Regions from separate parts of the Companilactobacillus halodurans genome, predicted to be linked through region 1. Evidence: predicted binding sites of a transcription regulator. Region 1 holds the regulator's gene; each other region holds the start of a gene.

Region 1 (3,218 bases):
TCTCGCGGTTTTGCAATTTTTCATTTGGATAATAGGCAACTTCAATATTGTGGTTGCTGACAATCAATTTAGGATAATAGCCCTGAGTCAATTCACTTTTATGGTGCTTATTATTATAAAATTCATAAATGCTAGCAGCACTGGTAGAAATAGCATTGGGATTAATCTCATCGCTATTTTTTTTCAAAAACTTTTGAACATCTTCGTCTTTTAAAGCTGCATTAAGAAGACGGCGATAATCCTCCGTCAAATTCTTTGAATTTAAATATTCTGCCAATCTGCTTCCTAATTTTTCCATGCTTAATTATCCTTATTTCTTAATCGTTTTAGTCTATCTTGAAGATTAGTCTGATTCTTTTGAGTATTTTGATTCTGAGGAACCTTTGCTTTAACTTTACTCCAATCAGTAGCTTGTTCAACTTTACGATTTTTATTGTTATTGAAATGTCGTTTGGGATTACGAGGCTTGGTTTGAAAATCATTGATTCTTTGCAAAGCCTGTTCAGCCGTCTGAACCTTATTTTGCTGCCAATCATTAGCCATTGTCTCCATCAAAGGCAGCGTTAATGTTGGTGAATTTTGCAGAATATAATAGACCATGATATTCAATACGGAAACTGGCAAATAACTTTTCATTGCCATATTTCGTAATGCCCTTGATTCGACTGTACCAGTAAAACCACCGCTCTTTTGTTTTTGAGCAGCTAAAAAGTCTGCTGGGGTCATGGTTTTAGCTTGTTGTAAAATTTGTTGCTCAGCACGATTCCAATTCTTGGTTGACGCATTTTCATCTTCTTTAGGACTCGAAACTTCTTCCAAAGCCTGCTTCTTTACAGAAATATTGACATTCTTTTCAAAACGGTCTTGAGCTGATTTTTTGAGTCTTGTTGGGTCAATCTTATTAGTCACGATATTGCATGTTTTCCCAATCAAATTGATCAAAGTCATTTCATCTAGTCCATAAAAGGCATGCAAATTCAAAATCAATTCTTGATTTTCTAAGACATTATCGGAACTGATTCGATAAGATTGCTGCAAACGGTCCGTAATTAATTCCCAGTCGAGTGGCTCCATCTTTTTCTCATTTAAAGATGGATTTTTCTTTGAAGGCTGTGTTTGGAAACTATTTTGAGTATTCTTAACTTCTGAAGGCGTGTTGATCAAATCATTATTGCTCAACTGAAAAACTTCTAGAAAGTCTTTTGTGATTTCTTGGGAATTCTTCAAAACAAGATCAGAGTGAGAATATTTATCAGCCAATAAATGATACTTTTTCTCACCTACTTGTTCGTAAAGAAAAATGCTCATTAAGTCATCCTTAAAGAATTCATCAGGTGATAATGGTTCTATCAGTTGATAAACATAGTACGGTCCCAAATCATCTTTCTTTTCAAATGTCCTGATTAAACCTAAAGCTTCAGCTTTGATTCGAGCCTCATAAAACCGTCTTAAATCAATGCCTAAAAGCCCCAACAAATCGGCGTGGGGCTTTCTTTGCGTTACCAATTCTTTATTGGGAACTTTCTCCCATAACAACAAATAGAGACTGAATGCCTCAATCCCTAAAATTGGTAAATATAAATCTGTTAAAATATGTCGATCATCATCGTTTAGATGACCATTGGGTAGACACCAATAGCCTACTAGTGGCGTAAACTTATCTGATGCAAAATTACCTGTAGACACCGGCACGCCCCCTTACTTCTTATCCAACTTTTTACCGTTAGACATCATTTCTTGAACTTCTTTCATAAAACCATTCATATCCTTAAATTCACGATAGACGCTGGCAAAGCGAATATAAGTTACATCGTCAACTTTAGCTAGAATCTTCATCACATGTTCACCGATAACTTGTGATCTGACTTCGCTCTCACCAGTTGCTCTAATCGCATTTTCAACTTTATCAACGATATCGTTCATTTGGTCCATCGTAACTGGTCTCTTTTCAGCAGCTCTAACTAAACCACGTAAAAGCTTTTCACGACTGAATTCTTCGCGATTGCCATTTTTCTTAATAACTAAAAGTGGTGATTTTTCTAATCTTTCAAACGTCGTAAATCTTGTACCGCAATTTTCACACTCGCGTCGACGTCTAATAGCACGTCCTTCATCACTGGGACGACTGTCAATAACCTTTGATGAATCATGATGACAATGTGGACAAATCAAGATTCTAACCTCTTTTCTTAATTAAAGTTGTGATATCAACTTATCAAAATCTACTTGCAGATGATCTAAATCACTGGAATTATCGATAATAAAATCCGCTCTTTGGTTTCTTTCATCCATCGACATTTGAGAATTGATTCGCTCTAAAGCAACTTTTTTGCTCAAACCATTACGTTCCATAAGTCGTTTCAATTGGACTTGTGGTTTGATATTAATACTGATTACACCATCAAAATAAGCTTGATACCCGCCTTCAAACAAAAGGGGTATCTCGAAAATACTGATGGTTGCACTTTTTGAATTCTTAGTTTCAGATATAATTTTTAAAATTCTTTTCTTAATCAAAGGACGAGTAATCTTATTGAGGCTTTTCAATTTTTGATAATCGCCAAAAACAATCGAACCTAATTTTTTTCGGTTTAAAGTTCCATCTTTTTTTAGAATATCTTCTCCAAAAACATCAACAATTTGACGTAGACCAATTGAACCTGGGACTACTACTTCACGAGCAATTTTGTCAGCATCATAAACTTGATAACCCTTTTTTAAAAACAAATCTAAAATTGTTGACTTACCTGTTGCAATACCGCCGGTAAAACCATATATCTTACTCATTGGACTACTTGGCAATATGGACAAAAGTGCGTTCCACGTCCGCCAACCTTAATTTTTTTAATTTCTGTACCGCATCTTGGACAAGGAGTTCCCTCTTTGCCATAGACTTTCAAGCGGTCTTGCATATGTCCTGTATGACCTGTGGCATCGACGTAAGATCGAACAGTTGAACCACCAGACTCAATTCCCATTTTCATTTCTTCGTTGGAAGCTTCAATAATGGCTTGAATATTTTCATCCGTTAAATGGTTTGCGGGAGTTTCAGGATGTATTTTTACTTTCCAAAGTACCTCATCGACATAAATATTACCTAGACCACTCATTACAGATTGATCCAATAAAACAGTTTTAATATCTTTTCGATGACGCATAATTCTAGGCTTGAGATTTTTAAAAGTGAATTCACTTGATAGTGGCTCTGGCCCAAGTTT
Region 2 (3,218 bases), on a different contig from region 1:
CATTTTCAGGTTTAGCCTGTTTAGTTCGCTTGATTCGATACTCCAAGGCTATGTGACAAAGTTGCATTTTTTCTTCAAATATTTCCCAAAATAAGGTTTTATCACCATTTGATTCTAGGGCAATCCTAGGCAAATTAACCGTTACAACGCCAAGATTCATTCGCCCTGAATTAACTTCTTTACCAGTCTCATCTTTCCAACCTTGTAAAAACGAGCGACAGCCCATCGGAGTTTTAAAACTACCTGTAATTTCTTTGATTTTGTCGTACATCAAAAGATCAGGATACATTCTCTTGGTTGAACATTCTAAGGCCAATTCTTTAATATCATAGTTTGGATCACTGGGATTAAGGTTTAAGCCTCTTTTAATCGTAAAAGTCAATTTTGGAAAGATAGCCGTCCGATGTTCCTTACCTAATCCCTTGATTCTAATTTTCAAAATTGATTTTTGGATTTCACGTTCGATCCAATTAGTTCCTAATCCAAAATTAATGGTCGTAAAAGGCGTTTGGCCTTGAGATGAATAAAGCGTGTTGATTTCATATTCCAAGGCTTGCATTGCATCATAAATATCCTTTTTCGTCTTTTCACGCGCAAACTCATCTTGTTTATTTTTAGGAACCCATTTCTTAGCATCACTTAAATGTTTTTGAAAATTTATTTTTGCGTAAGGTGCCAATAGTTGATCAATTCGATTAGCTGAGCAGCCTCCATATTGTAACGACGCTACATTAGCAATTATTTGCGACATCTGAGCTGTTGCCGTTTGAATCGATCTTGGAGAAGATACCCAAGCATTGCCAATTTTAAAACCATTCTTGAGCATTTCATCAAAATCAATCAAACAACAATTAGTTTCAGGAGTAACCGGAGAATAATCTAAGTCATGCCAGTGAATGTCGCCACGTAAATGAGCTTTGGCCACTAATTCTGGCAACATCTTTAATCCCAATGCTCGACTAGTTACTCCAGCCTCTAAATCACGTTGCGTATTAAAAACATTACTGTCCTTGTTAGCATTTTCATGAATCACATCAGCATTGCGCTTGAATAATCGCCCAATATTTTCTTGAACATTAGTAGCATGTGCAAACTTGGCTTGATCGCCTTGAAAATATTCTTCATATTGATTGGCCTGCTTTTCTTTTAATGAATTGAAAATAAACTCATGAATCTTAGTCGTTAAAATCAAACTATCATTTTCAAAATAATGGAGGAAATCCATTTCTAATTTAGATTTTTCTTCACTGCTTAGACCTAGTTTGTCCAAAATAAATCTAATCTTATAAGGATAAAATTTAGTTATCACGCCACTTCTTTTCTTAACTGATTTTTCTTTTAATTTATCCAATGGCTCTTCCATGCTTACTCCCCCAAATTCAACTTGCTAAAACATTTACTGAAGTTATTCTACAAAAAAAATCATAAAAAAACAAGACTACCAAATACAATATGGTGTGGTATATAACACACGCATACTATATATAGTAGTCTAGAATCATTTTTTATAAATTTATAATTATATAACTGTGTTCTTACGTCGTTGCATCAATCGCTAAAACAGTAGTAGCAACCCTTTTAGGATCAATTCCCAAAAATAACTATTTTATATCTTGTAACGTTGTAATGGCTTTTTACTCTTTTCCACGAGCAAAATAAAAAGTTGTAGCTGCATAAACAAAGACGATAGCAGTAATGAAGATATGTACGCCATAAAGGATGCCGATATCTGGTCCATCAGTAATATGATTGTTGAAGAAACCTAAAGCATTGATTTTAGTAAAGAAACTGACAAAATAAATCGTTGTCATATAAACTAATTGTTGCGATACATTACCAACACATGATAACTGATACTTGATTAAAAAAGCTCGTTCAGAATCGATATCTGCTTTGTGATACAAATTATCATTTAAAATCCGATTGTCATCTCCAACAAAGACAGAACAAAAGAACAGGCCGATAAAGTACGTATAATCAAATAGCGCCAAAATTAATCCCAGCAATAACAGAGGATAACGCAATGATTGAAATTTTTTAAGAAAGATAGGTCCTAACTGAAAACCTACTAAATAAATCGTATAAATTAAGATCAAACTATTGAATCCAAAGCGAATCGTACTATCAAAAATTGCATACAACATCACGTAATTCATCACGACGCCACGATTAATGGCAACTAAACTCACTGGAAATATTTTTCTGTGAATATCTATTTGATAATAGGCTAAAAATAAGAATAAGACGATGGCTGCTAAACTAATTAATAAATCAATCGAATTAGAAACAGCTTTTAAGCGAGTATAACGAATAATAAAAATCAACATAACTAAACTGGCTAAAAGTATCAATTTGAAAAGTGAATTAACCTTGAATTTAGGTTTTCGTTCAATCCCTTGATAAAAAGTCAATCGATGAGTTACTTGTAAGCCTCCAACCATGGAAGCAAAGAACAAGAAGGCTAATAAGATAAATGACAGATTCAAAAATTTCGTCTTTGAGGCAATCAATTGTACGATCAACAACAAAATAACTGTTAAAACAACTGACAAGGTGTGCATTCGATTGAACTTAAATTCTTTATCCATCTGACCTCTTGACCTTACTGTCAAATAATATGGCCAAATCCAACTCGAAGCTAGACCTAAGAATATTCCTCCAAGAATACCAAAAACAGGATGACTGGCTCCTAAAATAAAAAGAGAACCAATGACTCCCAATAAACTAGACATTGCCAACATGGTTGAAGCAGGCAACGTTATGAATGTCGTTACAAGCATCCCTAAAGCTCTAAATGTATAAAGCATTAGGAAAGGCAAAGCATAGGCAAATACACTCTTATTTTGATTATATAAGGTCAAACAGAAAAAATATGGTATTGCAACTCCAGCGTTGGCCAAAAGGTCCAAAACGCCTTCGTTAAATATACTCGTTATTCGCTTCATTATTTTTTTCACCTAGAATTAATGTCTTTAAATATTTTAACAGATATAAGGAAAAAATGATTCCAGAGACATCAGTTTTTTCATTAATTCCTCTACTTGGTAACAAATAATATCAAAAAAAGCTTCACTAATTCAAAAAAGAATTAATGAAACTTCATATTATTTAACGTGAACTAAATTATCAGCAACTAAACGTTCAGCAATTTGAACCGTGTTCCAAGCTGCACCCTTAAGCAAGTTGTCAGAAACAACCCACATATTAAAAGCACCGTC
Region 3 (3,218 bases), on a different contig from region 1:
TTTAATAAATGTCCATTTAAAACATAGTGCAAATAATCTTCATACATTGTGTGGTATGTGTGAACGAAGGGAATCTTTAATTGCTTAGCAACAAATTTACCCATCATACCTAGTGAAAATTCAGTTTGTGTATGAATTATATCCAATTTTAATTCCTTAGCTAAATCAACCGCATGAAACATTCCCCGAATCGCAATTCTCCGGTCCGTAAACGAAATAAACGGTACACTGGCTAAGCGAAAAATATTAGGTTCAATTGTCTTCTTAGAAACTTTAGGGTCAGTTGTAGTAAAAATATAGACTGAATGACCTTTTCTTTCTAAGTCACTCTTTAATGTCTGGATTGATGTAGCTACCCCACTTACTTGAGGGAAGTATGTATCGGTAAAGATTCCGATATTCATATAAACACATCTCCTCACAATCTTTATAGAATAGATTATAACAAAAAAAAGAGGGAATCACTTCCCTCTCACTGTCTTAATTGATTAATTTGTTGAAATTTTGATTCTGCATCAAGAAATAGAAAATAATTGCGCCGATTGCGACAACAACTAATTCTCCTAATCCAACAGTGACAAAATTTAACCAAAATGGCAAATTCAACACAAAATGTAATTCAGCACCAACGATAATTCCATTTACCACGGCACAAACAACTGGAACAGTCCAGAGCCACTTAACATTTTTAGGAATCTTAGTGATGATCAAGCAAGCGATGGCAGTTGCCAAAGTCCCCAATATCAGATCATATACTCCTAAAGAAGCACTAAAAATGTTCGAAATGAAACAACCAATGATCAATGACCAGCTGTATTTATGATTGAAGAATGGCAACAACATTAATATTTCTGAAACTCGAAATTGAATCTGGCCATACGAAAAAGCTGAAATTACAGGAGCAATCGTCACTGCTACATAAAGTGCAGCAATCAAAGCTAATTGTGTAATATCCCTTGTTTTCAAATTATTCAAAATAAAACCCTCCACTGTTTTAATTAAAGCAGGTTACCAGTGCAAACTGCCTCTAATAGGTTATCTTATTTTGAATCGACTCGCAAGTAACAAAAAAACCACAGCAATCGTCTTTGATTGCTGTAGCGTCTTTGTTTAACTTAATCAATTTCTATTTTAGTGTTCCGCGAGCACGTAATTGTTCATCAATCAAATCCAAAACCTTTTGACGATCTTCAGGGTTTTCAACAAAGTCATTCTTGTCGCCATCAATCTTCATCTTTGGACTGTAATCATAATCGTCATACCAGCCATCATAACGGCTAAGCAATTGCTTATAATATTCAGGCAAAGTTGGATCTTGTTCTGGTTGTTCATATGAACGTCCACGTTTTTCGATACGGTGAATCATTGTATCGTAAGAAATATCCAAGTGTACTAATAAGTCAGGTGCTTTTTTTGCAGCAGCATATGGTAATTCTTGCATCATGTTAGCCAATAGTTCATCGTAAACTTTTACTTCTTGTGGAGTGGCTCTTCCCATATCAGCGTTCATATGGAAAAATAGTGAATCTTCATAGATCGAACGGTCTAAGACATTATTATCTTGGACCATCGCTTTCTTGATTGATTCGAAACGTTTGTTCAAAAAGTAAATTTGTAATAAGAATGCATACTTCTTAGGATCCTTATAAAATAGTGGCAAAACGGGGTTATTATCAACCTGTTCATAGAAAGCCTCTGTTCCTAAATGTTCTGATAAAACCGTTGCCAATGAACTTTTTCCGGCTCCAATTGCGCCGCTCAATACGATCATCATTATTCTCCTCCATACCTCATTTAAATATCTTAATTTGTAAAAAAAACAACATTCATAATGATATCACTTCTAATCTATATATTGTATAGATTTCTCAAATTTCACAAGATATGGTGCCTTATGATAGCGGATAATCTCCGATTAATCAGGCTTTTAATTAAATATAAAGTTTTCTTTTTTCTTTTCCCCACCCCCTGTTTAAAAACTATTATTGCCTCTATAATTAGAATTGTATTGAAAAAGAAAGGGGAAGAATAATGGGGAAATATTTACGAAGATTTTTTGTCGTTGCTTTTGCAATATTGGGCTTGATTCTTATTTTCAATAGCCAGACCAATACTACAGAGGCTGCAACTGATTACCAAACTAATGACCTTTTAAGTGGAATGTCGATAGCTCAAAAAGATTATGGTACAGCAAGCGATGTTAATTTAACGCTTGACTGGAAAGTACCTGCAAATACTCAACTGCAAAATGGCGATACTTGGACAGTTGATTTTCCAGATACATTAAAGGTTACTAAAGATGGCGAAAGAATTTCTATCTATGATAGTGATAATAATGTGATTGGTACTGCCGTCCTTAACAAAAGTTCAAATAGTATGACCGTTACTTTCAACGAAAATGTTGAAAATAAAACCGATTTTGCTGGTGAAATCAATATCGGTACCGGAGTTCAACCCGGAAAAGACGCTGTTGTAGGAAACAATGATGTAACGATTGGAAATTTCACTGACAATATGACTTTAGTTTCATCTGATGCCGACTTCTCAAAAAAGGGAGTCATTGGAAAAGATGCCAATGGCAACGCAATTATAACTTGGACGATTCTAGTCAACCGCAATAGCGAAAATTTTCCTAATTTAACGGTCAAAGATTTTATCGACCCTAGTTCTGGACAAACTTACGTTGATGGTACTGTCAATGTTTATGAAGCTTACTGGTCATCACCTGGTTACTATAAGAAAGGTCAATTGCTAAGTAATGGCGACTACAATTTACAAGAAACTTCTGGTAGCGGCTTTACTTTAAATGGACTTTCCAACAATCAATTTTATGCCGTAACTTTCCAAACAAAAATCAATAATCCAGCTGATGCTGAAAATGGAACTAAATTTAAAAACCACGCTGACTTCACATGGGGTGGCGGAACCTCTGGCGAAACTAATTCTGGAGTAGCCGATGGCAGCGTCACTGGAAATAGCAATTCTGGTAGTGGCAATGGTAACGAGATTCTAGGATCGGTGATTTTAACTAAAACTAGTGCCGATGAAAATAATACCCCACTAGCTGGTGCTGTTTATGACCTGTATCAAGAAGGTTCGGATACTCCAATTAAATCAGGTTTAACTACTAATGGAGCTGGTCAAATAAATGTTGGCGAATTAGCAAAGGGCAATTATTACTTCAAAGAAGTAACTCCTCCAACTGGCTATACATTGAA
Region 4 (3,218 bases), on a different contig from region 1:
GTCAGGTGTTAAAACGTTATAGCCTGCTTTATGAAACATCTTAGCATAAGAACCCATGTACTTACTTGCACTTCCGTAACCGTGTATTACAACAACCGTCTTGGCTGTTTTATGTGCAGCGGGTAAATAGCGAGCTTTCAATTTCAAGTTGTCTTTACTTTTTTGTTGCCAAATCTGTGTCTTTTGATTAGCAAACCAATGATCATCTTTGGTCATTGGTCCACCGAGCTGACTCCCATATCCGCTCTTGCTAAAAGCAAAATTAAACATGTAGCCACTGGCAGCAATATCAGCCACTAAAGCTAAACTGACCACTACCAAAAGAATTACTTTAATATACTTTTTTACTCTCATAATCTACCCTACTTAGAACTTAAAAATTAGTGTCGCTAAATAATCATAAGCTTCCGGGTAAACTAATTGCAAATTAAAATTTTTATATTTCTTGGTTTGAAAGCTTTTCGTCACGCACACGGTTCTCAGTAGCATTGCTGTGGAACCAGTGAATATGTGAATCGAAAAAGGCAATCATATCGTTCATGAAGTACATAATGTATGTCAAGAACAAGACTGGACTAGCATCTCCTTGAGTAGCTGTAACGCCCCAAAGAACGATAGACATAATACCTTGAGCTGTCCAGAAATAATATTGTTCACGGAAACGCAAAGTACATAATAATGCACCTGTGAAACCAATAGCAGCTGAAACTGAATCAATTACAGGACGTGGACTGATGAATAGGTTTGTATCCATCAAATACAACAATCCCCAAGCAACGAAGAAGAAAACAGCTGTTAGAAGCCATTTAAGACCTGTTAAACCATGAATATGCTTTTCAGCATCCTTAGCCCATTGTGGACTGATCAAAACAGGAATATCTAGTAAGACGATGTAACTTAACTGAAGAACAACATCTGAGAAGTTCTTAGCATTGATAGCGACGTAAATATAAATAAGTGCGGAAACTAATCCTAAAACACCATTTAAAGGCTTGGCATTGGTAATAGCGACAGTACATGTGAATCCTAAAATTGCGGCTAGCCATGTCCAAATAGCGATAGCGTTAATTGAATGTGAAAGTGTTGAAGCTGTTATGGCCCCTAAACCAAACATTAATAGCATGTAACTTCTGAAACTCCAATGTTTCATTTGTTCAACATACCATTTTGGGTTGAAAATACTCATTGTTTCTTCTCCTCTGGACTAACCATCAATATACGATTGTAGTTCATTATATTGATAATTAATCAAATTTTATTTATCCCTCAAATTGTATTAATTAAAATATCAATTTAACCGACAGCTAAAATCATACCACCTTTTTTGATAGATTTGTTAATGATGATTTCAAGTATACGGAAGCCATATCGGTGTAAAACGCTTACCCCTCCTGTCAAATGGGAAGTTTATCATCTGATACAAGATATAGATTTTTTTGAATTCATATCACTATATATTGTTATAACGGACGAAATGCACCACTAGATATCGTCATAATATAGATATTTATAAAAGATAGTTTCAGGATAAAAATAATTTTTGGCACATTAATATATTTAAGCTTCAAAACAAAAAACTCAGCAATCATTTTTCGATTACTGAGTCTTTATGTTTTTATACTTTAAAGTTATTAGTTAAATCTTACCAACTAAATCGCCACTAGGTTTGATAGTCTTTTCACCCTTGTGCCAATCGGCTGGACAAACATTGTCACCATGTGCTTCGACGAATTGGGCTGCTTGGAGCGTTCTGAGAATTTCCTTAGCATTTCTACCTATTCCCATGTCATTAATAGTATATGACTTGATAATACCCTTAGGATCAATGATGAAGACGCCACGGTAAGCTTGACCACTCTTCTCATCTAAAATATTGAAGAAATCAGTCAATTGATGCTTTTGATCTGACAACATTGGATATTCAACCTTTCCAATGGTATCAGTTGCTTGAGCCCATGCCATGTGCGAAAATTGGCTATCGACTGAAACGGAATAGACTTCGGCATTACTTTCTTTGAAGTCTTTATAGGAATCTTCAAAATCGCTTAATTCGGTTGGACATACGAAAGAAAAATCTGCTGGGTAGAAAAACATTACTGACCATTTTCCTAACAAATCAGCTTTGTTAAAGGTCTTTAATTCACCCTTTTGATATGCATTAACATTGAACTCTGGTATTTCTTTATTAATATAGTTCATTCTTAGGCCTCCCTAAATTATGTCTTAATTATAATTCTAAAACATATGAAACGTCAACATTTCATAATATTTGTTTAAACATTTATATCTTAACAGAAATTTAGTTTTAATTTAAAAATAAAGCCCTTTATGTGACAATATAACTATTCGATTAGGAAAGGCTTGAAATTATGACACATGATGAACAACTAAAAGCTGTAAAAGATTTTTCTTATCAAAAAATGAGCGGCGACGCTACCGGACATAACTTCGATCACATCCAAAGGGTCGTCAAAACTGCTAAAAAAATTTTGGTGACTGAAGCTGCCGACCCACTTATCACTTTAAGTGCAGCCTATTTGCACGATGTGGCAGATGATAAATTAGTCAGTGATCCTGCTGAACTCGAAAAAGAAATTAGAGATTTTCTCAAAGATAATCAATTCAGCAACACACAAATTGAAGAAATCATTTTTATTACTCACAATCTGTCATTTAGCAAGTCTTTGGGATCCAATCCTCCTAAACTTTCACTCGCTGGTCAAATCGTTCAAGACTCTGATCGACTGGATGCGATTGGTGCTATTGGTATTACTCGTGCAATTTACTATGGTGGCGCTAATTCAGATACTATCTACGACCCTAAAATTTTGCCAAGAGAAAAGATGAATAAGAAAGAATATCGTAATTTGAATAATGAGACGATCATCAATCATTTTTACGAGAAATTATTGAAATTAACTGATATGATGAATACGTCATCTGCTAAGAAAATTGCTCAAAGTCGAAATCAATATATGTTGGGCTTCTTAGCGGAGTTTAAAGCGGAATGGGATGCAAAAAAATAATCATAAAGGGAGTAATAAATTTTGGTTTCATTTGAAGAACAAGATAAACAATATTATGATCACATCATCAGAAATTTAAATGAACGTGGCGTTAAGTTAACCGATATTGCGGACATCGTGATTTTTTTGGAAAAAGATTATGTTCCTGGGCTTGATAAGGAGATTTCTATTCACGCTATCAATAAAGTTTTG

Evidence for each region. Region 1 encodes NrdR, which represses ribonucleotide reductase genes. Its sites were predicted from a motif close to ACACNATATATNGTGT; they were not measured.
Region 2: a site for NrdR is predicted at 1,476-1,491, ahead of nrdD (anaerobic ribonucleoside-triphosphate reductase). Genes of this name have one in related genera too.
Region 3: a site for NrdR is predicted at 1,846-1,861, ahead of FHL05_RS08915 (deoxynucleoside kinase). Genes of this name have one in related genera too.
Region 4: a site for NrdR is predicted at 1,448-1,463, ahead of pnuC (nicotinamide riboside transporter PnuC). Genes of this name have one in related genera too.

What each region holds. Positions count from the first base shown of each region.
Region 1 is NZ_VDFO01000011.1:37,742-40,959, forward strand. It holds gene dnaI (primosomal protein DnaI) at 1-298, opposite strand, end outside; gene FHL05_RS12755 (DnaD domain protein) at 301-1,686, opposite strand; gene nrdR (transcriptional regulator NrdR) at 1,699-2,172, opposite strand; gene coaE (dephospho-CoA kinase) at 2,194-2,787, opposite strand; gene mutM (DNA-formamidopyrimidine glycosylase) at 2,784-3,218, opposite strand, start outside.
Region 2 is NZ_VDFO01000001.1:56,284-59,501, forward strand. It holds gene nrdD (anaerobic ribonucleoside-triphosphate reductase) at 1-1,363, opposite strand, end outside; gene FHL05_RS00235 (hypothetical protein) at 1,635-2,945, opposite strand; gene FHL05_RS00240 (aspartate-semialdehyde dehydrogenase) at 3,105-3,218, opposite strand, start outside.
Region 3 is NZ_VDFO01000032.1:25,763-28,980, reverse strand. It holds gene FHL05_RS08925 (glycosyltransferase family 4 protein) at 1-404, opposite strand, end outside; gene FHL05_RS08920 (QueT transporter family protein) at 481-975, opposite strand; gene FHL05_RS08915 (deoxynucleoside kinase) at 1,127-1,771, opposite strand; gene FHL05_RS08910 (Ig-like domain-containing protein) at 2,032-3,218, shown strand, end outside.
Region 4 is NZ_VDFO01000021.1:26,451-29,668, forward strand. It holds gene FHL05_RS06690 (alpha/beta hydrolase) at 1-354, opposite strand, end outside; gene pnuC (nicotinamide riboside transporter PnuC) at 437-1,186, opposite strand; gene FHL05_RS06700 (peroxiredoxin) at 1,636-2,199, opposite strand; gene FHL05_RS06705 (HD domain-containing protein) at 2,370-3,026, shown strand; gene FHL05_RS06710 (phosphatidylglycerophosphatase A family protein) at 3,048-3,218, shown strand, end outside.